2 regions of the Enterococcus sp. AMC1252 genome follow, and region 2 is predicted to be linked to the other one. Evidence: a T-box and tRNA genes for the amino acid it is inferred to sense, from the RefSeq annotation. Region 2 holds a T-box; the other holds one or more tRNA genes.

Region 1 (16,004 bases), 900 kb from region 2:
CAGTAGTGCGGCAATTGGACTAAAAGAAGCCGATAAAGTAAAAGCACCATCTGAAATCACAGCAGCTTTTTGTTTGAGAGTAGCATTGCTAGAAGTTTTAGCCATTGGTGGTAAACCCACTATGGTGATTGATGCGATCGGTGGTGAAATGGAACCAACTGGTAAAAGAATGTTGAAAGGACTCATTGCCGAATTAAAAAAAGCTGAATTAGAAAATATCCTGATTAATGGGAGCACTGAGGAGAATATGCTGACAGAAATGACGGCACTTGGCGTGACCGTGATCGGATCTATTCAAAAAACTGATTTAAGATATGCTAAAGTGCTCCCTGGTAGTTGGTTGTATCAAGTGGGTGAGCCTTTTATGGGAAGTGATGTGTTAAAGCAAGAACAGCAGATTTTTACCTATAAAGACTTCTACGCTATTCAAAAACAGTCTCAGGTTCTAGAGATGTTGCCTGTTGGTTCTAAAGGCGTTAGTTATGAGGCGCTCAAACTTGCTGAGTCAAGTGGACTAACAGTGATTTTTGATCAAATTCAGTTTATGGATACACGTTCTGCTGGACCAGCCACGGTTTTACTTGTTGCTGTTGAAGAGAATCAGACGCTTCATTTAGCAAATCAAGCAATTCCCATCAAGAAAATCGGTTACTTCACGAAGGAGGATGCAAGATGAGTTATACATTAGTGACAGGTGGCGCCAAAAGTGGAAAATCAACATTCTCGGAAAGTCTATTAAAAAAAGAATCCTCTGTTTGCTATATTGCAACAAGTGTCATGGAATATCCAGATGAAGAAATGACGTCACGAATCCAGCATCACCAAAATTCAAGACCTGACACTTGGCATACAGAGGAGCGCTTTTTAGCGATTGATGAATGGATCAAAGAAACGTCAAAAGACTACGATGCATATCTCTTGGACTGTGTCACGATCATGACGACAAATCTATTTTTTCATATCATGTCCAAAGGGCGAAACCTTGAGTTAGAAAAAATCGAAACAGTTTTTGACCAGTACACGGCTAAAGAACGTCAGCAAATCGAGGAACAGATTTTTAGTGAGTGGGAAAAAGTGACTAAAACGATAATGGAAACGAATACAAATATAGTTTTAGTGACAAACGAAGTCGGCTCTGGAGTGGTTCCAATGACTAGTCTAGGGCGTTGGTTTCAAGATCTATTAGGAAAAGTCAATCAATTTTTAGCGAGGGAAGCGGAGCAGGTCTATTTTGTTGTTTGTGGGATTCCGCAAAAAATAAAATGATAAAAACATTGATTTTATATCTTCAGTTTTTTACACGAATACCACTTCCAATCGAAATCGACCATGCCGAAAAACGATTTAAGAAAGGGATTCTTTGGTTTGCTCTTTTAGGATTAGTGATCGGTTTACTTGATGGCGTAGTTCTTTGGGTACTTTATTGGTTTTTACGCTCTACAATCCTTGCCTGGATCGGAGCATTGCTTTTTGATGTGATGTTGACAGGTGCGTTTCATATGGATGGTTTAGCTGATATGTGCGATGGTCTTTTTTCTTCTAGAAGTAAAGAAAGAATGCTTGAAATCATGAAGGATAGCCGAGTCGGCAGTAACGGTGTTCTTGCCTTGATTTTTTACTATTTATTTTTGATCATTCCCATTATGACTCAAAGTGTGAATGTAGATATTGTTTCCTTGATTCGCTTACTGATCGCTTTACAAATCATTGGGAAAGCTGGAGTTGCCTTGTTGTTTCAACAAATGCGCTATGCAGGACATACGAAAGGACTAGGTCGATTATTTTTAGGAGTTGAAACTTGGCGGATTGGATTTTGTCAATTAGTGGCATTTGGCTTAATATACGGGTTATTGGGATTACAGGGCTGTTTGAGCTATTTAGTCGTTATCCTAGTGAGTTTTACTTATCGTCACTTGGTGTATCAAAAAATCGGCGGGATGAATGGTGATACGCTGGGTGCATTTCATTGTATTGCACAAATTGTTTTTATCCTGATTTTTTTTAGAAATTAGAGGTGTTATCAATGATTTATTTAATTAGACATGGCGAAACACCATTGAATCAGGAAAAAAAGTTTTACGGAAGCATGGATGTTTCATTGAATGAGACGGGTATAAAACAAAGTCATCAAATTGCTGAAAAACTTAAAGAAGTTCCTTTTTCAACCATATATGTCAGCCAACTTAAACGAACGCTAGAAACTGCAAAAATAGTCAAACCGCAAGAGCAATATTGTGTCATATCTGGATTCAATGAAAAGTCATTTGGCTCATGGGAAGGACTTTCAGCTGATCAAATTGAAGCTCAATTTCCTAAACAATGGCAAGCTTGGCTGTATGATCCGCTTGATCATACACCTCCTATGGCAGAATCGTTTGAGAAATTTAAACAAAGAGTGCTACAAAGTTTCTCTAAAATAGAAGCAAAGCTTTCTAAAAATCCGCAAGCAGATATTTTGATTGTAGGTCACTTAGGCGTTTTACGAGTCTTGGATCATTATTTTAATCGGGATTTAACTGATTTTTGGTCGTGTGATTACCAGCAAGGGACGTACACGTTATACAGTTACAAGAATAGGTCGTATCAGCTGGAGGGAAGAAATAAATGAAAAAAGCAATCTTTATTGGTTCTGTTGGTTGCGGAAAAACAACCCTTTCACAAAAATTGAAAGGAGAAGAACTTTCCTACAATAAAACCCAAGCAATCGAGTTTCATGATCAAATTATTGACACACCAGGAGAATTTATCCAGCATCGTAATTACTATAGTGCTCTTTTAACAACAGCTGTTGATGCGCAAGTGATCGTATTGATGGCAAGTGCTGTTGAGAAGAAACAAACCTTTTCGCCGCTTTTTGCAGCAGCATTTGCTAAACCTTGTATTGGTGTGATCACTAAAATCGATCTAGCTGAAAAAGAAGACATTGAACGAATAAAAAAACAATTAGCATTAGCTGGGGCAAAGAAATTTTTCTTGATATCTGCTGTAGAAAATCAAGGAATCGATGAATTAGCCGCTTATTTAGAACAGCCTAAAGGAGAATAAGACAGATGAAAATCTATACGAAGACCGGAGATAAAGGCCAAACAAGTATTATCGGTGGAGAAAAAAGAAGCAAAGGATCAGAGCGGGTAGAAGCTTACGGCACGATTGATGAGTTGAACTCAATGATCGGCTATATTATCAGTCAGATGCAAAATTATCGAGAGATCAAAAAGGAACTAGAAGAGATTCAACAAGTGTTATTTGATTGTGGTACCGATCTCGCTACACCAAACAATACAAAAGGCTATCGAACCAATGCTCAACCAACGATTTGGCTAGAGGAACGGATCGATCGATACGCAGATGTTCCGCCAGCATTAACGGAATTTATTTTACCTGGTGGTTGTCCGATTGCTAGCTTACTTCATATGGCTAGAACAGTTGCTAGAAGGGCAGAACGCTGCGTTGTCCGTGTACAAGAGTCGGAAGAAATCAATATGGATGCACTGATTTTTTTAAACCGATTATCTGATTATTTTTATGCAGTAGCTCGATTCATCAACTTTCGTGAAGGACGAGAAGATATCAATTATCGTCGAAATGGCAAAATCTTTCATAATTAAACAGCGTTTAAAATTCTTTTTAACAAACCCTGACAATCAGTTGTCAGGGTTTGTTTGTTAGACTGAACTTGTCAGGTAGACAATTAAAAAATAAAGGAGCAATTAAGTTATGAAAACAACAGAAGCGTTTAAAAAGATAATGGCTGAGCAAACAGAAATCGCACTAGCAACTAGTGTTGAAGAGGTACCTAATGTACGAATCGTTAATTTTTTCTATGACGAAACTAAAAAATGTCTTTTTTTCTCAACGTTCAAAGGAAATGAAAAAATCGGTGAATTTCAAAAAAATGCCAACGTTGCATTTACAACGATCCCCAAAGAAACAACGAATCATGTTCGGGTACACTATGCAAAAGTGAAAAAGAGTGAGTTAACCGTGTATGATGTAGCAGAACAATGGATTCAAAAAATTCCTAGTTACGAAGAAAATATTAAACAAGCGGGCGCTATGCTGGAGTTATACGAGATCCATTTCTCAGAAGCGATTGTGATTTTGGGAATGGATAGCAGAGAAACGATTCAACTGTAAAGATGAACAGGAGACGATTGTATGAATTATTGGATTGGGGTCGCGTCTAAGGACCATGTAGAATTAGGAGTGGCAGGAGGTTTTTGCCAATTGTGTCATGGAAAATCAGCACCTTTGAATAAAATGAAAGCAGGTGACTGGCTGATTTATTATGCACCTAAGCAAAGCTTAAAAACCAAAGAACTCTGCCAAGAATTCATTGCGATCGGGCAGATTTTACCGGGTGAGGCGTATTCATTTGAAATGGCACCAGATTTTATTCCAGTTAGAAAAGACATTGATTTTCTAGATAATATTAAACCATTTTCTCTTCAAGCGTTGACTGATTTCCCCTTGTGGCAAGAGTATCGATCACGTTTGAGATTCGGTCATTTTCAGATTCCAAAGGAGTTATTTGATTGTATTGCTTCTGGAATGAAAAAAGTAGGATGAACAAAAAAGTAGGACGAGAAGTTTTTTCTGTCCTACTTTTTTTGTTCGACTATTAGATAACTATTCGTAACGCAAAGCCTCGATTGGATCAAGTTTAGCTGCTTTTCTTGCTGGATAAACACCAAAGAAAATCCCGATAGCACTGGAAAATAGTAAAACTGCTACAATCGATCCTAGCGTAAACTGGGCAGTAATATCTAAAGCACTAGCAACAGTGACTGCTAAGATTGCGCCTAGCGTTAAGCCAATCAAGCCGCCGATTAAACACAAAATGACGGATTCCGTTAGAAACTGGAATAAAATATTACGATCTGTTGCACCTAATGCTTTTCTAGTACCAATCTCTCTTGTTCGTTCTGTAACTGAAACGAGCATGATATTCATCACGCCAATTCCCCCAACAAGTAAGGCAATGGCTGCTACAGCTGCAATAAAATTGATAAACAAGCCTAAAACGTTATTGACTTGATCCAATGCTTGTAGGAAATTTGTCGCAGTATAAACTTTTTCGCCGACCGCATTGTGACGTACAGATAAAATATTTACGATCTGTTTAGAAACTGCATCGATATCATCCTTGGATTTTGCTATCACAGTCAAACTAGTGATTTTTGTTGCGTCAGGATTTAGCGTATTGGCAGTGATCAAAGGGATAGAGACATAGCCCATCATTTCTTCTTCATCAAAAGAACCGACCATTTTTTCTACCGTACTTTTGGTAACGCCAATAATTCGAACGCTAAGTTGTCCTTTTTGTCCACGTAAATTGAATTTCTCACCAACGACGTTTTCCCGTCCATTGAAAAAATAGCGGGCAGAGTCTGCACTGATTACAGCAACTTTACTGCCTTCTGAATATTCTGTAGTATTGAAATAACGACCATAAACGATATCTTTATCCATTGTCTGATTCGTAAACTGTAGATCTGGTGTTCCTGCCATAATCAACGTTGCTTTCGATTTGTCATTAGCAGCTCCAACTGCTTGGATCGAAACAGTAGGAGAGAGATGATCAATTTGAGGAATACCATCTTTTAGTGCTTTGATATCTTTACTCGTGATTTTTTGACTATCGCTTGCATCTCGACTTGTGGAAACAGAGATTGTTGAAGCACCTAAGTCGCTAAATGTCCCGGTGATTTGACTCGTTGCACCATTACCAACGGCTAAAATAGCAATTACAGCCGCAATGCCGATGATAATTCCCAACATGGTCAAAAACGAACGCATTTTATTAGCTAAAATACTATCGATCGCCATTTTAAAACTTTCAATAATTCCCATAAGAACGGCTCCTTTCTATAGTGTTTTTCGCTCTTTGACAGGTTGATCATCAATGATTTCGCCATCCTTAAAAGACACGATTCTCTTAGTATATTGAGCAACATCGGGTTCGTGAGTGACCATGACCACTGTCGTGCCAGCGTCATTTAAGTCTTGGAAAATGTTCATAATTTCCAATGTTGTTTTTGAATCCAGATTGCCTGTTGGTTCATCAGCCATCAAAACAGCAGGATCATTGACAATGGCGCGAGCAATGGCAACACGTTGCTTTTGTCCACCTGAGATTGCATTTGGACGATGAGTAACACGATCAGCTAAACCAACTTTTCGCAATGCCTCTAACGCACGTTCTTTTCGTTCTTTCGCAGAAATACCTGAGTAAACCATTGGCAGTGCAACATTGTCCAAAAGTGACATCCGCGGCATCAAATTAAAGGATTGAAACACAAAACCGATTTCTTTATTTCTGACATGAGCACTTTCATTGCTAGTTAAATTCGTCACATCTTGCCCATTTAAATGATACGTTCCTTCATCAAATCGATCCAGTAAACCAAGGATATTCATCATTGTTGATTTACCAGAACCGCTGGGACCCATAATCGAAGTAAATTCTCCTTCTGAAATATGCAAGGAAACATGTTTTAAGGCTATTAATTCTTCTCCGCCAGTACGGTAGATTTTTACTACATTTTTTAAATCGATCAATCATTTCACCTTCTATTCTTTGGTTACTTCAGTCTTGTTTTTGATATCAGAATTTGGAGACAGAATAACAGTATCGCCTTCTTTTAGTCCACTTTTAACTTCAATCAATTTATCTGATTGAATGCCAATTTCGATTTTAGTTTCTTGTGCTTTGCCATCTTTTACCGCATAGACGATTGCTTCGTTTTTATCATTGTAAGTTAAAGCTTCAATTGGTAGAGCTAAAGCATGTTCTGCCGTGTTTGTTGTAATATCCACGTCTACATCAAATCCCGCAAAGAGATTATCTGGTGCTTGATCAAACGTAACGATTGCCCCTAAACTTGCGGTCGTTCCTGTTGCTGATTGAGCACTTTTGGCAATAGGATCTTTTTCTACGACTTTGCCTGAAAACTTTTGATTACCACTTGAAATTTCGGCTTTTTGGTCGATCGCTACAGCAGATGCTTCCGAATTAGATAATTCTAGTTGCACTTTCAATGTGGAAAGATCATCTACTTGAATCGATGGTTTTCCTTGTTGGGCGTTTGCATCAGCTTGTTTCGCTTTAATATTGACTTGAGTGATCGTGCCAGCAAAACCGGCAATCAGTTGCAGGCCATTGTCATACGTTGCTAAAACCTTATCTTTTTCTACGTTATCTCCAACCTGAACATTTACATCAACTACGTTACCTGTACCGATAAGCGATTGTGTTTGATTTGGAATCAAGGTACCTGAGGTAGAAAGTTTTTCGACGATTGTTTCTTTTTTAACCACATCTGTTCGCACAGTAACTGCTTTGGATTTACTTGAATTCCCTTGAACAATTAAGAAAATAACGACTGCAGCTACCAAGACTGCAAGAATTCCGAAAATAGTTTTCTTCTTCATACATTTCAACTCTTTCCTACTGTTTTTATGACATAGTGTCATTTATGTAAGTTTACTCTCTTTTTCATGAAAAGTCTAAGCTTAATTTCAGATTCTGTCAGATTGTTAAGTACCTACACGATTATAGGAGATTATCTGAATCATTCGTTGGGTTTTGCGTTATACTTATGAACAAAGAAGACTCGAAAGGAGTGGTAGAAATGAAAAACTTTATTTATGCGATCAGTGATATTCATGGGGAATATGAATTATTTAAGGCGTTGATCCAGTATTATGATCCATCAATGCATCAGTTGGTATTGATCGGTGATCTAAACGATCGTGGTCCAAAAACAAAGGAAAGCTTCTTACTTGGTAAAGAATTGGCCGAAAAATACGGAGCCATTTACCTTAGAGGAAACCATGAAGAATATTTCCTGCAATTTCTAAACAAGCCTGAAGATTGGTTTGCTAGCTATATTCGTAATGGTGGTAAAGAGACGATGGAAAGTTTGCTTCATAAAGGAGCGACAGAAGAATACTCTCCGACAGAAATCAGCATGATGATTCGTAGTCGCTACAAAGACTTGATCGATTTTTTGATGGATCGACCGCTGTATTTTGAATGGAAAGACTATATTTTTGTCCATGCCGGTGTAGACTTGACCAAAAAAGATTGGCATGAAACAAGCCCTCACGATTTTATTTGGATCAGAGAAGCATTTCATCAAGGTAAAAACAATACAGGGAAAAAAATCGTTTTTGGTCATACGATTACGCCGATGTTGCATGGAGATATGGAGACAACTGATTTGTGGCTATCCGATAACAAAATTGGTATTGATGGGGGAGCCGTGTTTGGTGGATCAGTCCATGGTGTTGTTTTTGATCAAAAAGGAATCGTACAAGATGTCGAGTATCAAAATCTGAATGGACCTTGGGAACCTGATTTCTAAGCTCTTGTTTTTATCTTCACTGAGTAAAGTCTTTTTAAAGCTTTGGGCTCTGCCTATATTTCAAGTGGATAATATGCTAAAATGAAACGGTATGTTAATGAAGAGAGGTATGTAAATATGGCAGAAGCGTATAACCAAGAAGTAGTTGATTTACTTCAGAAAGAATTGACAGAATACCGTCCAAAACAACTAACGACAGTGCTGACTTTATTGAGTGAAGGCAACACTGTTCCTTTTATTGCCCGCTATCGTAAAGAAATGACAGGTAGTTTAGATGAAGTACAAATTCGTGAAATCGAGGAACGCTACACTTATTTAGGCAATCTAGAAAAACGTAAAGATGAAGTGTTACGCCTAATCGAAGAACAAGGAAAACTGACAGAGGAACTGTCTAAATCCATTCAAAAAGCGACAAAAATGCAGCAAGTAGAAGATTTATACCGACCTTACAAGCAAAAGCGCCGTACTAAAGCGACGATTGCGAAAGAAAAAGGTTTAGAACCGTTAGCAGATTGGTTAATGAGTTTTCCAGTTCAAGCTGATGTAACGTTAGAGGCTGAAAAATATATTGATGCTGAAAAAGAAGTTGAGTCAGCTGAGACTGCATTACTAGGTGCTCATGAAATCATAGCGGAACGAGTATCGGATGAGCCTAAGTTCCGCAGTTGGATTCGTGATTTTACCTTTAAACATGGTCAGTATGTCAGTACGGTCAAAGATCAAGAAAAAGATGAAAAATCTGTTTACGAAATGTATTATGATTTTTCAGAACCTGTTAGTAAAATGGTTTCTCATAGAGTTTTAGCTACAAATCGTGGGGAAAAAGAAGATATTTTAAAAGTAGTATTGCTAGTAGAAGAGGAAAAAATTGCTTCTTATTTAGAAAGACAATTGATTGGTTCAAACAAACAGTCATCGACAGCACCATATGTTGAAACAGCTTATTTAGACAGTTATAAACGATTTATTGGTCCAGCGATCGAACGTGAGATTCGCAATGAACTTACTGAAAAAGCAGATGAACAAGCGATCAATATCTTTGGTGAGAACCTACGTAATCTGTTACTACAACCGCCGTTGAAAGGCAAAGTTGTTTTAGGGTTTGACCCAGCTTACCGTACAGGATGCAAAATGGCAATCGTTGATGCAACTGGAAAAGTGTTAGCAATCCAAGTTATTTATCCTCATAAACCAGCTTCAGGAGAAAAACGTGCGGCAGCAGGTCCTGCTTTTAGCAAGTTGATAGAAGAATACCAAGTTGAAATGGTGGCAATTGGTAACGGAACGGCTAGTCGTGAATCAGAATTATTTGTGGCTGAACAATTAAAACAAATCAAAAGAGATGTTTTTTACGTGATCGTCAATGAAGCGGGAGCCTCTGTTTACTCGGCCAGCGATGTAGCTAGAACTGAATTTCCAGACTTACAAGTAGAAGAAAGAAGTGCAGTCAGCATTGCACGCCGTTTGCAAGATCCTTTAGCTGAATTGGTAAAAATCGATCCAAAAGCAGTAGGGGTAGGTCAATACCAACATGATGTATCACAAAAACGTTTAGCAGAACAATTAGATTTTGTGGTAGAAACAGCAGTTAACCAAGTTGGTGTTAATGTAAACACCGCGAGTCCACAGCTTTTACAACATATATCAGGCTTAAATAAAACAACTGCACAAAATTTAATGGCTTATCGTGATGAGAATGGTGCGTTCACTGCTCGTAATCAAGTCAAAAAAGTTCCTCGCTTAGGACCAAAAGCTTATGAACAAGCGATTGGATTTCTACGCATTCCAAATGGGAAAAACATTTTAGATAACACAGGGATTCATCCAGAAAGTTATGATGTTGCCAAAGCAATTTTAGAAAAAGCGAATGTTAAATTAGCAGAACTTGGTACAGGAGAGGCTGCTCAACGGATTAAAGGGCTAGTATTAACACAACTAGAAGCAGAGTTAGCAGTCGGAAGTGAGACCTTAAAAGATATCATTGCGGCTTTAGTTCAACCAGGAAGAGATATGCGTGATGAGATGCCTGCGCCGCTTTTAAGAAAAGATGTTTTATCAATGGAAGATCTAAAATCTGGAATGGAACTACAAGGAACCGTTCGCAACGTGATCGATTTTGGTGCATTCGTTGATATTGGTGTAAAACAAGATGGTTTAGTGCATATTTCAAAATTAAGCGCAAAATTTGTGAAACATCCAACGGATATTGTTGCAGTAGGTGATGTTGTGACCGTTTGGGTGGAAGATGTGGATATGAAGAAAGGACGCATCAGTTTAACGATGCTGCCACAAGCTGAAAGGAAAGATTGATTTTGAGTCGTTTTTCGAAAGAGGAAAAACCAACAAAGCCAGTATTTACCGATGATCAGTTACAAAAGCTAGTAGAAGAAATCTCGTCGGCTTTTTTTGGAAAAAAATTTAGACATACAGCTTTTTTCAATCGGCGGTTGAAAACGACAGGTGGGCGTTATCATTTAAATTCTCATGATATTGACTTCAACCCGAAAGTCATCGAATTATACGGTGAAGAGGAATTGATCAAAGTAATCAAGCATGAATTATGCCATTATCATCTCCATATGGAAGGCAAAGGCTACAAACATAAAGATTCAGATTTTAAGACACTATTAAAACAAACAGGTGGCAGCCGCTACGTACGACCTTTAGTTCAGCAAAAGCCTCAATCTTATCATCAGTATCAATGTGAGAAATGCCAGACGTTGATTTTAAGAAAACGTAGAATTAATACGCAAAAATTTGTCTGCGGCAAATGCCATGGAAAGTTGATAAAGGTGTAACTATACTGTAATGGGGCTGGGACATAACCCTATGTGTTACATCCCAGCCTTAAGGAATCCGAATAAACGGTGGGCGCAGAAGTAACTCCTTCGGAAATAAGCTGAAATTCACAAAAATTTTAAAAATAATTTTCGTGAATACCTTCTTATTTCTCGGAGTTAAACACTTCTGTCCCAATCACATTATTGTTTTATCGATTAAATACAGAGTAGGTGATAAAATGATCGCTGAATGGAATAAAGTCATTGACTATTTATCTGCCAAAGAAAAAGTTACAGGTACTTATGATTTAGCTATTTTAGCTGGAAATAGTCTACCATATCTTGCGGATGAATTGATCCAATTATATAAACAAGAAAGAGTATCTGCATGTTTACTTGTCGGCGGTATTGGTCACGCTACCCCTTTTTTACGCAAAAACTTTAAAGATATAGGAATCAACGTGAGTGACACAAGTGAAACTGAAATGTATTTAGAGTACTTTAAAGAAAAGTATAACCTAGATCCAGCTCAATTTTTAATAGAAACGAAGTCAACGAACTCTGGTGAAAATGCTCTTTATTCATTGAATGTTGTAAAATCAATGAGGAAAGTGCCCAAAACAGTATTGTTATTGGAAGACCCCATTTTACAAAGAAGAATAAAGGCGACCTTTGAAAAAGAATGGCAAGAGACCAATACTGTATTTACAAATTATGTACCCAGAGTCCCTTATGTTACAGCAATAGATGAAACGATTATTTTTGACGAGCCAAAGCTAAATGGCTTATGGAGTAAAGACTATTTTCTTTCTTTAGTTTTAGGTGAAATTCCGCGATTAAGGAATGATAAACAAGGGTACGGGCCTGAAGGTCGTAATTATATAAGGGAGGTCACCATTCCTCAGGATGTGTCTCAGGCATATGAAGCATTACTCCAGCAATTTGAGTATAAACAGAAAAGATAATAGAAAAAGGGCTTAGCTGGAAGTGTTCAGTTGTTCCAAGTCCTTTTTTTTCTTGATCGCTTTTAAACTGAATATTGAAATTTTGGTTATTAGTCTAAGATGTACCAGAGAATATTGACAAATACAAAGGCATATTTTATCATAGGTTTACACAGTAAATTCAGTTTGTTGCTAGAATGGCAACAAGATATTGATTGAAGTTTCTGTTCAAATCATTTCATAAAATGCGGTCATGGCGGAATGGCAGACGCGTCAGCTTGAGGGGCTGGTGGGGGCAACCCCGTGGAAGTTCGAGTCTTCTTGGCCGCATAAGGTTTTTTAGCCTTTTTATTTTACACTCGTTTAGAGGAAAAAAATAAATGATAGAGTAATGAATGACTCGAAAGACAAATTTACTTAAACATTTAGTTTTTAAAGAAGGCCCGCTTATATTTTGTGAATACCAACCTTAACTGGTTGGTATTTTTATGTAAGACCCTTACGATTGTGGAGGACATATAAATCTATCCGTTATAATAATTTGATTCATATAAAAACTTATTTATGATAACAACCATAAAGAGAATAAGAGATCATCTTATTATTTTATCAACGTAAGAATAAACTCAAAAACCAAGCAAAACACCTTCTTTTTGAAGAAGTACTGTTTTAATATATCTTGCAATTATTGTACGGCCATTTACAAAATCATATAAAGCGCTACAATGAAATGTAAGCGTTTTTCCAAACTTTATTATATGTTAAGACTGGAGGGGGCATCAATGAGATTAGAAGGAAAAGAGACTGTCGCAGGTTTAGGTGAGAACGCTCACTTTGTTTACTTGGACGTGACAAAAGAAGAGCAGTGGCAAGCTACTATTAAGCAGATCACTGAAGAGCAAGGTGTGTTAGATATACTCGTTAATAATGCGGGTATTAGTGTCTTTAATAGTTTAGAAAATACCAGTCAAGATGAATTTATGAGAACAATTGAAATTAATCAACTGTCTGTCTTCTTAGTAATGAAAACATCTGTTGGTCTAATGAAAAAAGCCAACCAGCTTCAATCATTAATGTTTCATCGATCGAAGGATTTGAAGGAAGTATTGGCGGGGATGGCTACGTCAGCTCTAAATTTGCGGTCAGAGAGTTGACCAAATGTGCCGCTTTAGAATTTGCTGATAAGAATATTCTTGTCAATTCTGTGCATCCAGGTGGTGTTATTCCCCAATGGTCACATAAGCAACGGGAGAACAAAAAGCTTCGATTGAACAATTCCAACAGACAATCCCAATGAAAAGGATGGCTGATTCAAAGGAAATCTCAGCGTTAGTGTTGTTTTTGGCATCAGATGATTCTTCTTATTCGACAGGAAATGAATTTATTGCGGATGGTGGTATTTTAGCATAGTAAACATTTCTTAAGGAGAGTATTGGTTATAAAAATAAATCTTCTAAAATTGAATGGAAAATAGTCATTCTTCATTTAGAAACAAGAGAGTGGACATTGAGGTTATTTCGTGTATCATAAAGTTATGGAAACCCATATAGGACTATTAACCCACATCAAGGTGTTTAAAGAAAAGCCATATGCTATAACAGGAATGTTAATTTGGGAAGAGGATGTTTGTATTAATTGCGTAATCAAAAACAGACCGTTTGCCAGTTATGTACTGTCGCTACCGATGCACCAATATAAAATTGAGGTGAGAGGAAACTATAATAGTAGAGGACAATTTGATGTAAAACATATGCGCATCGTTAACATAGATAGCTATATTGCTTTGATAGGAACACCGGAATGAAAGACCACTATTTTTTGTAGTGGTCTTTTGTATTTATTGCGTAAAAAATAAAGGTGTGCTTCATAAAGAAGACGCACCTTAGGAAAGTAATTAAACGTATAAAAAAAATAATAGCTTTTATCTAAATCTGTTTAGACTATTCTTTAACCGCTTTAAATAAAACTTGAAAGAAGTAAGCCAAACCAACAGTAATGATAATATGCCCTAGTCCAGAAATCCCTGAAATAGCAGCTGATTCTGGCTGACCTAAGACTTGAAAAATACCTCGTACGGTCATCATCATTAATGTGACACCTAAGCCAATATTATAAATAATATAGAATTTTTTATAATTCTTTTCTTTGCTCAATTGAAAATTCTTTTCTAACAGCAAAACAATCAAGAAAAAGAACATTCCTAAAATCAATACATGTGTGTGTAAAACACTGAGTTGTGTAGTGCCAGTAAAGTCATTCCATTTTGTAAATTCTCGATAAAAAATCCCTGCTAACAATCCAAAAATCATATAAGACATACTAACTCTAACTAATTTTTTCATGGGCCACCTCTATTTTTTATTATTCAAACAATTTAACTATAGCAAATCAATTGTTTAATTTCTATGTATATGCTTCAAGCTATAATCAAAATTACATGCATTTCAGATACACTTTTTAATCATATCTTATATAATAGATGCAAGACAAAAACAAATTGGAGTGATACAGATGACAATCAAACGTACTTGGTGGAAAGAAGCAGTTGGCTATCAGATCTACCCAAGAAGTTTTATGGATACTAATGATGATGGTATTGGCGATTTGAACGGTATTCGCTCAAAGTTAGACTACCTCAAGGACTTAGGAATAGGCTTTATTTGGATCACGCCAGTCTATGAATCGCCTAACATAGATAATGGGTATGATATCAGTGATTACCAAAAAATTCTTAAAACATTTGGTACAATGGAAGAATTTGATTTGCTCTTGAAAGAAGCACATGAATTGGGGATCAAGATTATCATGGATTTAGTCATCAACCATACATCTAATCAGCATCCATGGTTTTTGGAATCAAGATCGTCAATAAAAGATGACTATAGAGATTATTATATTTGGGCTGACGGAAAGGTGGACGGACCGCCTAATGATTGGGTTTCGATTTTTGGTGGATCAGCATGGGAGTATGATGGAACAACTAATCAATATTACCTTCATGTTTTTGCTAAAGAGCAACCTGATTTGAATTGGGAAAATCCTCGGGTAAAAAGAGAGTTGTTTTCAATGATCGATTGGTGGTTGGATAAGGGAATCGATGGATTTCGTGTGGATGCAATCTCTCATATTAAGAAAGCTCCTTTGGAAACATCAGTTGGAAGTGATCCTTTTGAATCCTTTAAAAATGTACCTGGAATTGAAGCTCATTTGGAAGAACTGAGAGATGTGTTTAAAAAACGTGATATTTTAACAGTAGGTGAGGCTAATGGTGTCAGTGCCAATGAAGCGTATCAATGGTTAGGAGAAAATGAAGGTTATTTTAATATGCTGTTTGAGTTTGACCATATTTCTCTTTGGAATAAAGAAGAACAAGAGTCGTTAGACGTCATTCATTTCAAACAAGCAATTACGACTTGGCAAGAAGCATTAGCAGATGGTAAAGGATGGAATGCTTTGTACATGGAAAACCATGATATTCCTCGTTCTGTATCAAGTTTTGGTAGTGAAGAAACGGTGTTTTGGCAATCATCAGCTAAAGCATTAGCACTTACATTTCTTTTATTGCAAGGAACTCCTTTTATTTATCAAGGGCAAGAAATAGGTATGACGAATATGCCGTTTGCTTCAATTGATGATATAGATGCAGTGGACACTAAAAATTTTTATTATGAAATGATTCATGCTGGAATACAACCAGAAAAAGCGATGGATGTGATTCGAAAAACAGCAAGGGATAACTCAAGAACACCGATGCAGTGGACGGCAGAAGAATATGCTGGTTTTTCAAAAAGAATGCCTTGGATGGTTATTAATCCAAATAAGCAGGTGATTAACGTATTAGATGAATCAGTGGATCCAAATTCAGTGCTTAACTTTTACAAAGAAGTAATTCAGTTGAGAAATCATAATGA
Region 2 (16,004 bases):
TCAGAAATTTCAAAAAAATCAAAGTCTTCAATTAATTGATTGACTTCTTTTTTCACTACATAGGTAGATAACATCAAATCGCTAGATAGCTGTTTAAATGAAGCGCTTTGTAAAGGATGCATTTCAAGGTAATTTAAAATAGCAAGCCTAGATTGATATTCTTTATTTAAAAATTGCTTCATAAGATCTCTCCTCTTGTAACCTATACTTCAAATACCCCAATGAACTTGATTATATAGTCAAAGTACAGATAAAACAATTGACTTTTTTTTTGAAAATAGAAATAAATTTAATAAACAGTGTATTATAAAGAATTTATTCCTGTTTCCATTTTTTTTGAATTTATTTAAAAAAAATTGAAATGACAAAAAAGGGTAGCGACAATATAATAAGTCTTGTCTTAGGGATGCGGTGCACCAAGTCCTCTAGAATAAGGCAAACAGTGTATCAACTAGAAAGGAGGGTCTATGATCGCAAAGCGGAGAAGAGAAATTTTTCCCAATACTTACATACTCTTTATTATGTCTATTTTTATAGTTTTAATAGGAAGTATAATTATGTTTTTTTCTGATAAAATTTCTGCTCAAGAGAAAACATTACAGTTGAGTACAATTGAAAAGATAGTTCAAGTTGAAAATATGACTGATTTCACCATTGGATTAAATGATATACAAGAAAATGTTCTCACACTACATTATCCAAAAAGTTTTCAATTAGATGAGGAAAAATTTAAACAAGAAAATATTGATAAAATTCAAAATATTGAAGTTGACTCTAAGAAAGATCAACTCTCATTCAAGTTAAAGAATGGTAATATAACAAAAATTTTATTTTCCGGTCGCTTTTTAGAAGTAGGCGACCAAAGAATATCTGTTCAAGCTGGTGGTGAAAATGAAGAATTACAAATTATTGTTCAAAAATTAAAAACGGAAAGTACTTTTGATAAAAAAGATAGTTTTGGTCTGAATCAGATGGATTCTAAAGAAGAAATATCAAAAGAACCAGCAAGTGGAAAATCAGCGGAAATTGCTCAGCCAAAAGTAACGTTACCAAGTTTCGATTGGAATCTGTTAAATACAGATGGTTTGGATTTAACGACATTTAATCAAGTTGCTGTTAATACGCCAGTTAAGTTAACGGGTGGGACGTTTGATAATCAGCAAAGAAACTACTATATGTTTTTTGGGCACGCAGGTAAAGCCAACAACTACACTTATAGTACAGAAAGTTTCAATAAAACAGGAAATATGTACGCTGCATTAGGACAAGATACAAGAATGCCACTCTTATCACCTATGATGATTGGAGTGAAAAAACAAGTAGCCGCAGAAGAAACTACACGTGTTTTTGGTTATGATTTTGATTATACGCGTAGTAATGTCAGTGAAAGTGCTGCTAATTTTGATATAGGTGAAATGGATCAGCCAGATGGAGCGATAACGAAAAGTGGTAACAACTATGATCCAACTGGCTCTAATAGCACTAATACGTGGATAATTTCGCAATATGTGAAAGAAAACGAAATTGTGTCCTATGGTTTTTTTGAAAAAGCAGCGATAGTTGGGGCTGAAACTACGTATCAACCTGTAAGGGTTCATGGTTATGTCATTAGTAAAGGAACAGGCAGAATTCGTTATGATATAAGTTATTATAATGAAAATCAACAAGCGAAATATTATGCATTGAATTATGGGGCTCACATGGATGTAGGAGGAGCACACACCAATTCTAGGTTATTTTCATTTGGTGAATCAGGATTGTACTTCAATGAACCGACTAAAACGCCAGTTGATTCTTTACCCGCACGAGTTTATTTTTACACTAATAAGGGCTATAACAGCAGTTTAGGTCCAACAGATTATAAGGTGGGGAACTTAAATTCAGATACTAGTATATCAAGTGGTAGAGCAGTATATAAAATTAGTTATTGGAAAGGAATAGACAGACAAAAATGGTTGAACCCAATGACAGGATATAAAAATCCTTATGAAATTTGGGATCCAATTCAACCTTTAGATTATGAATTTCCATTGGGGCATCCAGTTTTTGCTTTAAGGTGGAATCAAGTCTATTTAAATCCGGGTGAGGTTGGAACGGGATCGCTAGATTTATCAATCGAAGAGCCCGCACCTGTTTTACCAGCAGCAGAAAAAAATTACAAAAACGAGAATTCATCAGACGGTGTAAATAGAGTGGGCGATACTCTTTCCTTTAGTTTAGTAGCAATGAACAGAGGGGATATGGATGTTTGGAAACAGGTGAATGTGACGGATGTATTGCCTAAAGAATTAGAGTTAGACACCTCGTCTTTGATTTTAGTAGACAGCGATGGAAAAGAAAGTATACTTGACCCATCGATTTATGATAAGGAGGCACATAAATTTACGGCAGGATTATATGATATTCCAGCTAAGAAGCAAATTGAAATAAAATACAAAGCTAAAATTGTTTCAGGTGTGGATCAAACGATTATCAATCAATTTACTGCTACTAATCAAAATTCTGAGACAGCTAGTGCCGAAGTACAAATACCTGTTAGTGAAAAATTAGACTTTAAGCTAACTGAAGAAGTTTTTCATGAAGATGGCACAATTGCCGATAAAGCAGTTCAAGGAGAGACTTTAGTATATCGAACAACCATTCTAAACCCTAATAGTTTGAGCAATACAAATTATCGAAGTTTTCAAGGATATATACCATTTGATCCTAACTTGGAGAATATGACAGAGGGAATACTAAAAGATCAGTCAGGTAGTTCAATCGGAAAGGTGGTTTATAGCCCTATTGCTAATACAGTTGTTTATTCTGCCAACTTTACTAAAGAAGGAGAAATCGTTCCTATCAATCAAAATATATATGTAGAGTATAAAGCCACAGTTAAACAAGAAGCACCTGACGGTACACTGATAAAAGCAAAAGCTAATTTTTGGGCAGACTTTAGAAATGGGACAGCATTAGATGATAAAAACAGACCAACTTCAAACGAAGTTCAGACTGAAATTATGGAAAAAAGAGGAGACTTAGTTTTTGTTTCAGCTCCAAAAGTACTTGATTTTGGAGAAGCGTTAAAAATCTCTGCAAAAGATAAAACGTATTCAATCGCATCAAAAGATGATGCTCTGATGGTAGAGGATCATCGCGGTACGGGAGAACATTGGTCAATGACGGCTACTTTATTAAAAGAATTGAGTAGCACTTCTGGACATGAATTAATAAATAGCCTGCACTATAAAAAACAAGAGCAGGAATATATTTTTACATTAGGTAATGCAATTCCGATTATTGAAAAAGAGACGATTGATGAACAGAGTGTGGATATTTCAGCTGATTGGGTAGGAACAGAAAACGGTCCGTTTTTAGATATAAAAGCCGGTCAACCACGTGCTGAAAAATATTCAGGCTCCATAAAGTGGACGTTGCAAGATGTTCCAGCGAATAATCATGAATAGGAGAAGAATCAAATGAAAAAAAGCCAATTTTTAGTTGTTTTGTGGTTACTATGTGGGTTCTTCTTTCTAATGATTGGAAACAGTCATGTAAAAGCGGCTGAGCATCAGGAGTATGAATCGCCCGCAGGAGTTGGATTTTATGGTTCTTATGAATATCCCGAAAAAGAGTCTCATCCGGATGACTTGTTGGTTGAAGAATCAACAGAGATGCCTCATCCAGATAAACCAATAGAGAATGTTCAAGATGAAACCAATGTGAATCAGTTAACTAGTAAACCTGCGGGAAGAACACTTCCTAATACAGGAGAAATGAAGAATCGTTATTTTGGATTGATTGGTATTTTGATCGTAGTGGTTGCGGTATTGATTGTCCTTATAAATAGAAAAAAAAGTAAAGAGGAGAACGTATAATGAAATATGTAAATTTTAAATCGGCAGCAGTATTGATGATTCTAGGTTCAATGACTGTTTCAAGCGTGAATGCATTTGCGGAAGGTAACTATGAAAGAAACTATCAAAGTGGAGGAATTGTTGAGTTTGTTCCAGATACAGATCCAACAGATCCTGTAGATCCAAATGATCCAGATCCAAACAACCCAGTTAAACCTTGGGATCCAACAACACCTGATCATAAACCTAACCCGGGAACAGAAGGACCCTTAAGTATAGATTTCGCTTCAAGTATTGACTTTGGAAAAAATAAAATTACAAACAAAGATGAAGTGTACTACGCAGAACCACAATATTTATGGAATGAAGATCTCTCAGACTTTGACCCCTCTTCCGCAAAACCTAACTATGTACAAATTTCTGATAAACGTGGAACGAACGATGGTTGGACACTAACAGTTAAACAAGATACTCAATTCAAAAATGATCAAACGTTAAACAAAGAGCTGACAGGTTCACAAATTAAATTTACGCAAGGTACAGCAGCTTCAAATAGTACTAATGTGGTAGCGCCAAAAACTGTTGATATGACGTTAGTACCGGGGACTGCAACCAACGTGATGACCGCAGATAAAGGGGCTGGTGCGGGCACATGGGTAGACCGTTTTGGAACACTTGAAGATGTTGAAATAAATGGTCAAACAGTGAAGAAAAATAAAGCAATCACATTATCTGTACCAGGGACAACACCGAAAGATGCTGTAAAATACGAAACAAAATTAATCTGGTCATTAACAGACGTACCAGGAAATACAACCGAAGTAGAATAATTCATAAAATATAATGAAACAGATAGAGGAGAATAACAAAATGAAATCAATCAAATTAGCAACAACAGCAAGCGTGTTACTATTCAGCACAATCTTATTTTCTACACAAGCAATGGCTGCACCAGGCGAATTACCAGCCAACCGCGATACAGATGCACAAGTGAAATTTATCGAAGATGATTCACCAACAGACCCAACAGATCCAACAAATCCAGATCCAGAAAAACCAGTTGTTCCAGTTGATCCAACAAATCCAGATAAACCAGTAGAACCAGGAACAAACGGTCCATTAAGTTTGGACTATGCTTCAATTTTAGACTTTGGTACACAATTGATTTCCAACAAAAATCAAACGTATTTTGCTAAACCTCAATATTTAAAAGATAAAGATGGAAATATTGATGAAGTAAATCCAGTACCAAATTATGCTCAAGTAACAGATAAACGTGGTGGAGAAAAAGGTTGGGCACTTAGTGTAAAACAAAATGGTCAATTTAAATCATTAAAAAACAATAAAGAATTAACAGGAGCTCAAATCACTTTCTTAAATGGTGAAGCAGCGACAGTGTCTTCTTCAAAAGCGCCAAGCACAGTGAAAAATACATTTATCTTAGGAACAGATGGTGGAGGTGTTGTAGAAAATGTGATGGCCGCATCAACAGGTGAAGGTTTCGGTACATGGGTGTATCGTTTTGGAGATGAACAGACGATGAAAGAAAGTATCAAGCTAGATGTACCAGGGGCTACAGTAAAAGAAGCAGATACCTATAAAACAACTTTGACTTGGACATTAACAGATATTCCAGAAAATACAGTAGAGTAAACATAAGATCAATACATTTAGAATAAGAGATAAGAGCAAATAGATTCATTTTATAAGCAACGATACTACACAAGACTACTGGTGAGAAAATTTACGACGGATGATTTTCTCACTAGAAGTCAGTTGCTAAAGTTGTTGGAGTAGACAAAGCAAAAAGTGAGCTTTTATTTCTTTTCATCAAATTATACATATGCAAAATTAGGAGGAAAATAATAATGTTTAAACATAAAATAAAATGGTTGTGTTATTTAATAGTATTTATTAGTTTAGTTGGTATGATCCCAAAAGTAGAAGCATCTGAATTGAAATTCAGTGTTGAACCCGTACTTCCAGAAAATCAAAAAAGCCAAGCTCATACCTATTTTGATTTGAACATGACACCTAATCAAAAACAAGTACTAAAAGTCCATATGCGAAATGACACCGAAAATGAGGTTGTTGTAAAACCCTCGATTCATACAGCGACAACCAATATCAATGGGGTGGTTGAATACGGAGAGTCCAATACAAAAGTTGATAAAACCATAAAATATACTATTGAAGATATTGTAAAATCTACCAAAAAAGAAGTTAAAATTCCTGCAAAAGGTGCAACGGATTTAGAGCTGAATGTTCAAATGCCAGCAGAAAAATTTGAAGGTATTTTAGCCGGTGGCATTACACTAGAAGAAAAGGAAATAGAAAAAAAAGATGAAAAAGATAAGGCCCAAGGACTAGCAATTGAAAATAAATACGCTTATGTTGTGGCTATTGTATTACAGGAGTCAGAGAAAAAAGTTAGTTCTGAATTGAAACTTACTGGCGTTGAACCAGGACAAGTAAATGCTAGAAATGTTATTAATGCAACCATTCAAAATACACAACCGAAATATATGAACCAATTATCTATTGATACAAAAATTACTAAAAAAGGTAAAAAAGATATACTGTATTCATCTAAAAAAGAAGGAATGCAGATGGCGCCCAATAGTTCATTTGCCTATCCAGTTTCCTTGGCCGGAGAAGAATTAAAGGCGGGTAAATATACTTTAGATATGAATGCTAGTTCTATGAATCAGAAATGGCATTTTACAAAAGATTTTGAAATAAAAGCTGATGTTGCTAAAAAACTTAATAAGTCAGATGTAAGTATTAAGAAGAATAGTAATTGGATATACTTGATAATTGGTATTTTAATTATTTTGATTATTGTGCTATGTATTATTTTGTTATTTAAAAAGAAAAAAGCCAAAGATAAACAGTTACAGATACAAAAAAGTAAAAAGAACAAAAAACGTAAAAACAAAGGTCATAGATAACGTTAGAAAAAACTATTTGTTTGCAGTGACTTTGTATAAGATATGATGGAGTCATAATGCTGTGAGTGACAATTTTGTCTCCAACACATAAACTATCTTTAGCGTACAAAACGGAAATAGAACAATCTAATTTTATGCTAATTGAATCTCAGAGTAGGTTTTAATGCAAAAATAAACATAAGGTGTGAACAAAAGCATGAGTAATATTGGCTTGATTTATTTGGGATTCGAGGAAAAAGAAATGAGGACAGACTTTTTAGAAGAATATTCTGAACTATTTTTATTAAAGAGCCGTGTAGAGCTTCTTAAAGAGTTAGATCGGTTAGAAGGCATAATCATTGTTGAAGAAGAAAAAAACAAATTGGGTGAAGTTTGTGAATTGATCATGATCATCAAAAAAAAATCGCCCAGCTTTATTTGGATTATCTCATCAATAGAAAAAGAAATGGACAAACTGGTTTATTTACAATTAGGAGCAGATTATGTTATCAATAAAAATTCTAATAAAATGGAAAAAGAATTAATTATCAAAAATGCATTACAACGAAGTCATTATTTTATAGATAATCATGAGGTTAATATGTTTGATGGACAACTGAATGAAAGGAAAAGCACAAAAATTTATTTAGTGCCAGAGAATCTTAGTGTAATGATTAATGGAAGTGTAGAAGTACCTTTAACTAGACTAGAATTTCAGTTATTAGATCTTTTATTTCAAAAGCCTGGTGTGACATTTACCTATGAAAAACTTCAAGAACATATTTATGGAGATACTACTGAAAATCGTCAATATCGGATAACTAATCTGATGTATCATTTAAGGAAAAAAATTGATAAGGCAGATGATAAGAATAGTGAATTTATAAAGACCGTTCGTTCAAGAGGTTATATGTTGAAAGTATAATGGAATAATAAATTTTATCTTATAAAAATGGAAAAAATAAGTAAATAAAGTATAAAATCCTCAGAAAAAGATTTTATACTTTATTTTGGTTTACGTACACTTTTGCTTAATACTAGCTCTTTTTCTCAATACAAAACAAAATTGGCGGGTTGTTTTTTTGATTAATAAACTGATAAGTTAATACACTATATTCTTCTTGTGACAACTGTTGAGAATACTCTTGTACTAGTTTTAATTCGGCTTCCCCACCAGCATGCCCGTAGTAAACAACTAAAACAATACGTCCTTTAGGGCACAGTCTAGTCAGTAGTGAATCTAAAGCTCTTTTTGTTGTGTCGGGCTTGGTAATGATCTGTTTATTACTCTTGGGAAGGTATCCCAGATTAAAAATAGCAGCACTTAATGATTTTTCTTTAGGAACAACGATTTCAATCGTTTCATGGCCTTGATGGAATAATCGTACTTGTTTACTTAATCCTAACTCAATCAGTTTTTTTTCAGTGTTTAGCAGGGCTTGTTCTTGAATATCAAATGCATAGACTAAACCTTCTGAGCCAACTAGATTTGCCAAGAAAGCAGTGTCATTACCGTTACCCATTGTAGCATCAATAACGGTATCACCAACTTGAATCACTTCTTTTAAAAGTGTATGGCTGAAGTGCAGTGCAGTTTGTAGCATTAAATAAGAGCCTCCTTAGACGTGCGTACATTATATATTCCTTGAACACTATTTCGACGTTTCATTTCATCATCAATTGCATTCAGTACTTCCCATTTTTTTAAGCTCCACATGGGACCAACTAAGGTATCGGTTGGAGCATCACCAGTCAAACGATGGATCACAATTTCAGGAGGGATCATTTCTAACTGATCACAAATGATGTTGACATAGTTTTTTTGCGTCATCAACTGCAAACGTCCTTCATGATAATCTCTCAACATCCGCGTATTTGTCATCAAATGCAGTAGATGTAACTTAATTCCTTGGATATCAGAATCAAGGATCGTTCGACGTACATTTTCTCTCATCATATCTAAACTTTCACCAGGTAAACCATTGATCAGATGAGTACAGACCCGAATGCCATGTTTACGTAATTTCGCTACACCATCCAAATAAGTTTGATAGTCATGGGCTCTGTTGATTGTATTACTAGTGTCTTCGTAAGTTGTTTGCAAGCCTAATTCTACCCACAAGTAGTACCGCTGATTAAGCTCGGCTAAATACTCGACGATATCATTTGGAAGACAATCAGGCCGTGTTCCGATCGAAATACCCACGACACCTTTTTCATTAAGAACCTGTTCAAAACGATGTCGAATTACTTCGACAGGTGCGTGTGTATTAGTGAAATTTTGAAAATAGACAATATACTGGTTGACTTGAGGCCATTTTTTATGCATCATGTGCACTTCTTTTTGAAACTGAATGGGTAAAGGATCTTTTGGGGCTACAATCATATCTCCTGATCCTGAAACACTGCAAAAAGTACAACCGCCCTTTGCCACCGTTCCGTCACGATTAGGACAATCAAATCCTCCGTCTAAAGGTACCTTAAAAATTTTTCCGCCGAACTGCTGACGCAAAGCATAATTCCATGAGTGATATCGTTTATTAGGATCTTCAGTATATATAAATTTAGACATTGTTTTTCTTCTTTCTATAGTTGTTTACTTTTAAAACGCCAAACAAAGCGTTTTTCTAAATAAATTGGATAGCTCATCAACAACCAAGCTAAACCAAAACAAAAACCTCCGACAACGTCGCTTGTGAAATGAACACCAGCATAGATCCTGCTGATACCAATTAGTAAAATACCTAAGCCCAAGAAGATTTGTAAAATTAAACAAAGTTCTTTTTGTTTAATAAATTGTGGCAACAATAAAATAATTGTTCCATACAAAAGTACACTCCCAGTAGAATGTCCGCTAGGAAAGCTGTAACTATGTTCCGTTACTAAATGATTTAAAGTTGGACGTGGGCGCATAAAGACTAACTTGACCAATGGATTTGCGATACCAGCGATTAACCCAGTATTGATCAAAAGCCAAAGCGTTTCAGCATAATATTTTCCTTTGAATAGTACAAAAGCAATAGCCAAAGTGATAATTCCTACAGTCAGTGGATCAGCAAACTTTGTATACCAAATAAAAAATTGATTTGCTGAAGGATATGGGGTTCTTACGATTGCTGTGATCGTTTGATCAAAACTTTTTAACCAGTCTGGATAAAAACGTACCACATATCCCAAAAACATAAAGACAACCAAGAAGCAGCTACCTGCAAATTGATAATATAATTTATTTTTCATAAAAGATCCTTTCCAAACTAGATAAAGCTTATTATAACATCAAATAATGAAGAACACATCTGGGAATCAATTAAAAAGCCTATACAAAAACTGTAAAGTTTTTGTATAGGCTTTGCAATCAAAAGAGAGTTAATCATTTTCTCCATCTTCATAATCTGATGGTCCTTCAACTGAGATATCACCAGAATTAGTTCGCAGGTCGAACGATTTTGTCCCTTTTCCTCGTTTATAAGAAGTCCGTTCTTTACCAAAAATCGTACTATCACCTAACTTGGTTTTGGCTTTGATCGTTACGTCATATAAAATTTCTTCTGTATGAAGTTGAATGCTTCCTAATTGAGATTCAACTGACAATTTCTTAGGGATTTCTGTTCCATACAGTGAAAAGTCGCCATTGGTATTTTTGACTTCGGCTTCACCTTTAAGATGAGTTGCCTGAACGTCACCATTGCTTGTTTCTATTTTGGCTGTCCCTTTGACAGTATTTAAGTAAATATCGCCAGATGTACTAATTGCAGACCAATTAGAAGCTGTGAAATCATTGATCTGAATCTCGCCATTCGTGGTTTTGAATGCCGCTTCGTCAGTACGAACATCAGTATAAACGTTAAGGTCACCGTTTGTTGTTTCAATTGCTAAATTTTCAGTATTGATATTGTTAACGTTTATTTCAGCATTACTTAACTCAATGGATAGAGCCTTTGTTTTAACATCTGAAAGATTGATAGATCCATTTGCTTTTCCATCTAAGACTAAACGTTTTGTATTAGATGGAATCGTTAAGGTTACAGCAGAACCTCGATCGAAGAGGTCCAATTTTAATCCGTCTACTTCTTGTCTTTTCTTTTCACTGCTTGCTGAAATAACGAGTTCATTATTTTTTTCCGTAACATCTAAGGAACTAGTGAGTGAAACAGGGATAGAACTACGAGTATTCATTACGACCTTATTTGAATTTTCAGTTAAAATATAGAAACTGGCATTGCCTGAAAGGTCAAGATGAATTTCTTCTGTACTTTTTTTATTTTTTATTTCATATACTTGTTTTTTTGTATCTGTCATAGATTTTTCAGCACGTCTAAAATAGACCGCACTACCAATTCCACCGATAATCATAGCTAAAATACCAATGGACAGAAAAAAAGCAGTTGTCTTTTTCATATTAAATCTCTCCTCTTAAAACTCGAATATTCCATTGTAAATAACGTCTCAATGCTTTTCCGAAAAACTTGGTTAACGGCGTTAGAATCAATAGCCCGATGATTCCAGAACCCGAAAGGAAAACACTGACGAATAATTGGAATATTGTACCATCATTAAAGCCTGAAAAGACTGAAATACCCCCTAAAATCGGCGAAAACAAGAAAACACCAGCTACTAACCAACAAGAAAATAAAACCATAGTAAAAGCAAAAATAAGCCAAAACATTAAAAGAAAATTAAATGAAAGAACGCCTGCGATTTGGAAAAATCGTGTAAGGCCGCTGTGACGAGGGCGTTCATAGGAATGATATGTATCATCATATGGATGTTCTGGTACCTCTTCATAGTAGTATTCATTATTTACAACTGGTTGAATTTCTTGCCAACCATCTCGCTCAAGTTTTTTCTCAGGAACAGTGATATCAAACTCTTGTAAGATTTCTTCAGCGATTCCTCGAGGTTTCCCTAAACTTTTGGCAATTTCTTCTTCTGTCTCCCCAGCAGCTGAGCGTTCCTCGAAAATTGTTTCATATTTGTTTAAGATAAAAGCTTGTTGTTGAGCAGTCAAAGGTTTTAAATAGATCTTTAATTCAATTAAAAAGTGCTCTTTATTCATTTTTTTCCCCCATTTCATTTTACAGTCTTGCTACTTCTTCTCCACTATAATTTTTTTTTGAAGTAATAACAAGTGCTTAATCAAAAAATCAGCCTAAGGTAAAGAGACGAATCAGACTTGAGACCTAGTCCTATCGAAAAATAAAGCAGGTACTTTGTATAATTAAAAAGAAAGAAAAAAATTACGTTTTTATTTTATCATTAATGAAAGAAAATAAAAAAATATTTCTATTTTCTTTGAAAAAAGGTATACTATAATTCAAAGAATACTTTTTTAGAAAATTCGGAGGATATATTATGGAGAAGTACAAAACATCAAGAAAAGAGCGGAGGAAAGCCGAACAGAACAAGCTTGCTTATGATCAGCTAAAAAAAGGAACCACTGTGCTTAGTTCTGCGATTGTTGTATCGTCAATTGCTGCACCTATTGCTGCACCAAAAATAGCTGAAGCAACAGAAGATAAAACACCAAGTGAACAAGTAAGCTACTCAGATACTATTACACATACAGAAGCCGTTCAAACACAAACAACGACGACTGACTCAAACGATTCGATGACACAAGAAACTCAGACAACAGAATCTGAAACATCTTCAAGTGAAGGAACGTCTGAAACACAAGAATCATCAGAATTAAATACATCAGAAACAACACAAAATACTGAAACTACTGAATCTACAGAAGAAACGACAAACTCTTCAACAGATGAAGTGGATGAATCAAAAACACCAGATCTTGCGATGCGTTCAGCATTTTCCGCGCAATCTAGAAGCATCAGTCCGAGCACCTTTATTGCTGAAATAGCTGGACATGCCCGTTCAGTTGCAGCAGCGAATGATTTATATGCATCTGTAATGATGGCTCAAGCAATTCTTGAAAGTGATTGGGGAAGAAGTACATTATCAGCAGCTCCAAACCATAATTTATTTGGAATAAAGGGAAGCTATCAAGGACAATCTGTCACAATGAAGACTTGGGAAGTTCTTAACGGACAATGGGTTCAAGTAAATGCCGCATTTAGAAAATATCCGTCTTACTCAGAATCATTTGGAGATAACGCCTACGTTTTAAGGAATACTTCATTTCAAGCAGGTGTATATTATTATTCAGGTGCTTGGAAGAGCAACACAAATTCATACAAGGATGCAACTGCTTGGCTAACAGGACGTTATGCAACTGATCCTGGTTATAATACAAAATTGAATAATATAATTACAACATACAACTTAACTCAGTATGATACTCCTTCATCAGGAGGCGGTGGAAATAACGGCGGAAATACAGGTAGCGGCAACACAGGTGGAAATACAGGCGGCAATACCGGTGGTGGGACAAGCACAGGAAATGTCACTCATACTGTAAAAGCTGGAGATAGTTTATGGGCATTATCGGCTAAATATGGCACGTCTATTGCAAATATTAAGAGCTGGAATAATCTTTCTAGTGACGTCATTTATGTTGGTCAAAAACTAATCGTGAAAAAAGGCTCCGGTAATGCAGGTGGAGGCAACACTGGCGGTAACGGTGGCTCAACAGGAAATACAGGAGGTTCTGGAAATGCAGGCACCTCAAATTCTTATTACACTGTAAAATCAGGAGATTCACTTTGGGCGATTGCGAATGCAAACGGCATAAGTATTGCTAATTTACGTCAGTGGAATAACTTGAGTGGAGATATTATTTATCCAGGTCAAAAACTGATCGTGAAAAAAGGCTCTGGCAATGCAGGTGGAGGCAACACTGGCGGTAACAACAGTGGCTCAACAGGAAATACAGGAGGTTCTGGAAACACAGGTACCTCAAATTCTTATTACACTGTAAAATCAGGAGATTCACTTTGGGCGATTGCGAATGCAAACGGCACAAGTATTGCTAATTTACGTCAGTGGAATAACTTGAGTGGAGATATTATTTATCCAGGTCAAAAACTGATCGTGAAAAAAGGCTCCGGTAATGCAGGTGGAGGCAACACGGGAGGCAGCACTGGCGGCTCAACAGGAAATACAGGAGGTTCTGGAAACACAGGTACCTCAAATTCTTATTACACTGTAAAATCAGGAGATTCACTTTGGTCGATTGCGAATGCGAATGGTATAAGTATCGCTAATCTACGACAGTGGAACAGTCTGAGCGGAGATATTATTTATCCAGGTCAACGTTTGGTTGTGAAAAAAGGCCAAGGGAGCTCAACCGGCTCAACAAGTTCAGCTGGTAATCAAGGTGGCAATCAAACCTCAGGTTCACATACTGTGAAAAGTGGGGATACTTTATGGGGACTTTCGCAAAAATATGGATCAAGTGTTCAAAAAATCAAACAAATGAACGGTCTATCTAGCGATATGATTTATATTGGTCAAAAATTGAAAGTTAAATAAAACAATTGATATTGACTGTAATGTTTGGTAGTATGATAGCACATGATAGAAATATAAACAGTGAAAAGGAATAGTAGAAAGAACCATGTTTTAGAGAGTGTATGGTTGGTGAAAATACACACAGAAGCTTTCGAACTCGCCTTGGAGTTATTTTACTGAATAAGTAACAGGTAATCATGAAATGATTATCTCCACTTTACTAAGTGAGATCGGCGGCGGCCGTTACAACGCTGAGGCTTGTAATTCTACAAGTAAATTTAGGTGGTACCACGTTGTCGATCACACGTCCTATAGGAACTTTTTCCTGTAGGACTTTTTGTTGTGAATCACTACGATTGGCTTAGCCAGAGTAGGATGATGAACAATACTTGGCGACCAACGGGAGAGAAGTTTCATTACTAGTGAATCACCATTAAACATCACAATAATAAGTTACTTAAATAGGAGGAGAAAATCGTGAGTTACGATCACAAAAAAATTGAGAAGAAATGGCAAAAATATTGGGCTAAGCACAATAGCTTTACTACCCATGATGATCCAAGCAAAGAAAAATTTTATGCTCTAGATATGTTCCCATATCCATCAGGACAAGGACTACATGTTGGGCATCCAGAAGGCTATACAGCAACAGATATTTTGTCTCGTATGAAAAGAAGTCAAGGATATAGCGTTTTACATCCAATGGGGTGGGATGCATTTGGCTTACCAGCAGAGCAATACGCTTTAGACACGGGAAATGATCCAGCAGAATTTACTAAAAAAAATATTGAAACATTCAAGCGTCAAATCAATTCATTGGGTTTTAGCTATGACTGGAATCGTGAAATCAATACGACTGATCCAGAATATTATAAGTGGACGCAATGGATTTTTACTAAATTATATGAACATGGATTAGCATATGAAGCAGAAGTAGCGGTTAACTGGGTACCGGAACTTGGAACAGTGATTTCAAATGAAGAAGTTATCGATGGGAAAAGCGAACGTGGTGGTTATGATGTTGTCAGAAAACCAATGCGTCAATGGATGCTGAAAATCACAGCATATGCAGATCGCTTACTAGATGATTTGGAGTTAGTGGATTGGCCTGAAAGTATAAAGGATATGCAACGTAATTGGATCGGTCGTTCTGAAGGCGCAAATGTTACGTTTAAAGTTGCAGGATTGGAAGATGAATTTACTGTATTTACGACTCGTCCAGATACATTATTTGGTGCAACCTATACGGTTTTAGCACCTGAATTAGAATTGGTGAAAAAAATTACTACCCCAGAACAAAAAGATGCTGTAGAAGCATACATTGATGCAGCTTCTAAAAAATCTGATTTGAACCGAACTGATTTAGCTAAAGAAAAAACGGGTGTCTTTACAGGGGCTTACGCAGTAAACCCGGTTAACGGGGCTGAAATTCCGATTTGGATCGCTGATTATGTACTGGCTTCTTATGGAACTGGTGCAATAATGGCCGTTCCAGCTCATGATGAGCGTGATTACGAATTTGCGAAAACATTCAATATCGATATCATTCCAGTCCTAGCAGGTGGAAATGTTGAAGAGTCAGCATTCACAGGTGATGGCGTACACATCAATTCTGAGTTTTTAGATGGTTTGAACAAGGAAGAAGCAATCATTAAAATAAATGAATGGTTAGAAGAAAAACAAGTCGGTAAAAAAGAAGTTAGCTATCGCTTACGTGATTGGTTGTTTTCTCGTCAACGTTACTGGGGTGAACCAATTCCTGTGATTCATTGGGAAGATGGTACGACAACCACTGTTCCAGAATCTGAATTACCGCTGAGATTGC

The links. The T-box of region 2 lies ahead of leuS (leucine--tRNA ligase). A T-box ahead of a tRNA ligase gene usually reads a tRNA of that ligase, here a tRNA-Leu.
Region 1: it has a tRNA-Leu gene. The T-box ahead of leuS (leucine--tRNA ligase) is inferred to sense a tRNA for this amino acid. The anticodon was not compared.

The regions. Positions count from the first base shown of each region.
Region 1 covers NZ_CM177097.1:2,344,099-2,360,102, reverse strand. The annotation lists gene AC4BB5_RS11190 (hypothetical protein) at 1-676, shown strand, start outside; gene cobU (bifunctional adenosylcobinamide kinase/adenosylcobinamide-phosphate guanylyltransferase) at 673-1,266, shown strand; gene cobS (adenosylcobinamide-GDP ribazoletransferase) at 1,263-2,012, shown strand; gene AC4BB5_RS11175 (histidine phosphatase family protein) at 2,024-2,608, shown strand; gene AC4BB5_RS11170 (EutP/PduV family microcompartment system protein) at 2,605-3,045, shown strand; gene AC4BB5_RS11165 (cob(I)yrinic acid a,c-diamide adenosyltransferase) at 3,051-3,608, shown strand; gene AC4BB5_RS11160 (pyridoxamine 5'-phosphate oxidase family protein) at 3,718-4,137, shown strand; gene AC4BB5_RS11155 (EVE domain-containing protein) at 4,159-4,569, shown strand; gene AC4BB5_RS11150 (ABC transporter permease) at 4,630-5,853, opposite strand; gene AC4BB5_RS11145 (ABC transporter ATP-binding protein) at 5,869-6,561, opposite strand; gene AC4BB5_RS11140 (efflux RND transporter periplasmic adaptor subunit) at 6,574-7,434, opposite strand; gene AC4BB5_RS11135 (metallophosphoesterase) at 7,635-8,369, shown strand; gene AC4BB5_RS11130 (Tex family protein) at 8,487-10,679, shown strand; gene AC4BB5_RS11125 (SprT family protein) at 10,682-11,167, shown strand; gene AC4BB5_RS11120 (ElyC/SanA/YdcF family protein) at 11,389-12,114, shown strand; tRNA gene AC4BB5_RS11115 (tRNA-Leu) at 12,341-12,423, shown strand; partial or broken gene AC4BB5_RS11110 (SDR family NAD(P)-dependent oxidoreductase) at 12,819-13,361, shown strand; gene AC4BB5_RS11105 (SDR family oxidoreductase) at 13,360-13,503, shown strand; gene AC4BB5_RS11100 (DUF2871 domain-containing protein) at 14,034-14,435, opposite strand; gene AC4BB5_RS11095 (glycoside hydrolase family 13 protein) at 14,605-16,004, shown strand, end outside.
Region 2 covers NZ_CM177097.1:3,244,259-3,260,262, reverse strand. The annotation lists gene AC4BB5_RS15390 (helix-turn-helix domain-containing protein) at 1-182, opposite strand, end outside; gene AC4BB5_RS15385 (WxL domain-containing protein) at 558-3,449, shown strand; gene AC4BB5_RS15380 (EF2685/EF0750 family sortase-dependent surface protein) at 3,462-3,860, shown strand; gene AC4BB5_RS15375 (WxL domain-containing protein) at 3,860-4,669, shown strand; gene AC4BB5_RS15370 (WxL domain-containing protein) at 4,710-5,492, shown strand; gene AC4BB5_RS15365 (WxLIP family cell surface protein) at 5,708-6,790, shown strand; gene AC4BB5_RS15360 (winged helix-turn-helix domain-containing protein) at 6,987-7,694, shown strand; gene mnmM (tRNA 5-(aminomethyl)-2-thiouridylate-methyltransferase MnmM) at 7,807-8,373, opposite strand; gene mnmL (tRNA modification radical SAM protein MnmL/YtqA) at 8,373-9,341, opposite strand; gene AC4BB5_RS15345 (phosphatase PAP2 family protein) at 9,356-10,006, opposite strand; gene AC4BB5_RS15340 (DUF4097 family beta strand repeat-containing protein) at 10,136-11,167, opposite strand; gene AC4BB5_RS15335 (DUF1700 domain-containing protein) at 11,169-11,825, opposite strand; gene AC4BB5_RS15330 (LysM peptidoglycan-binding domain-containing protein) at 12,122-14,200, shown strand; T-box leader at 14,252-14,494, shown strand; gene leuS (leucine--tRNA ligase) at 14,657-16,004, shown strand, end outside.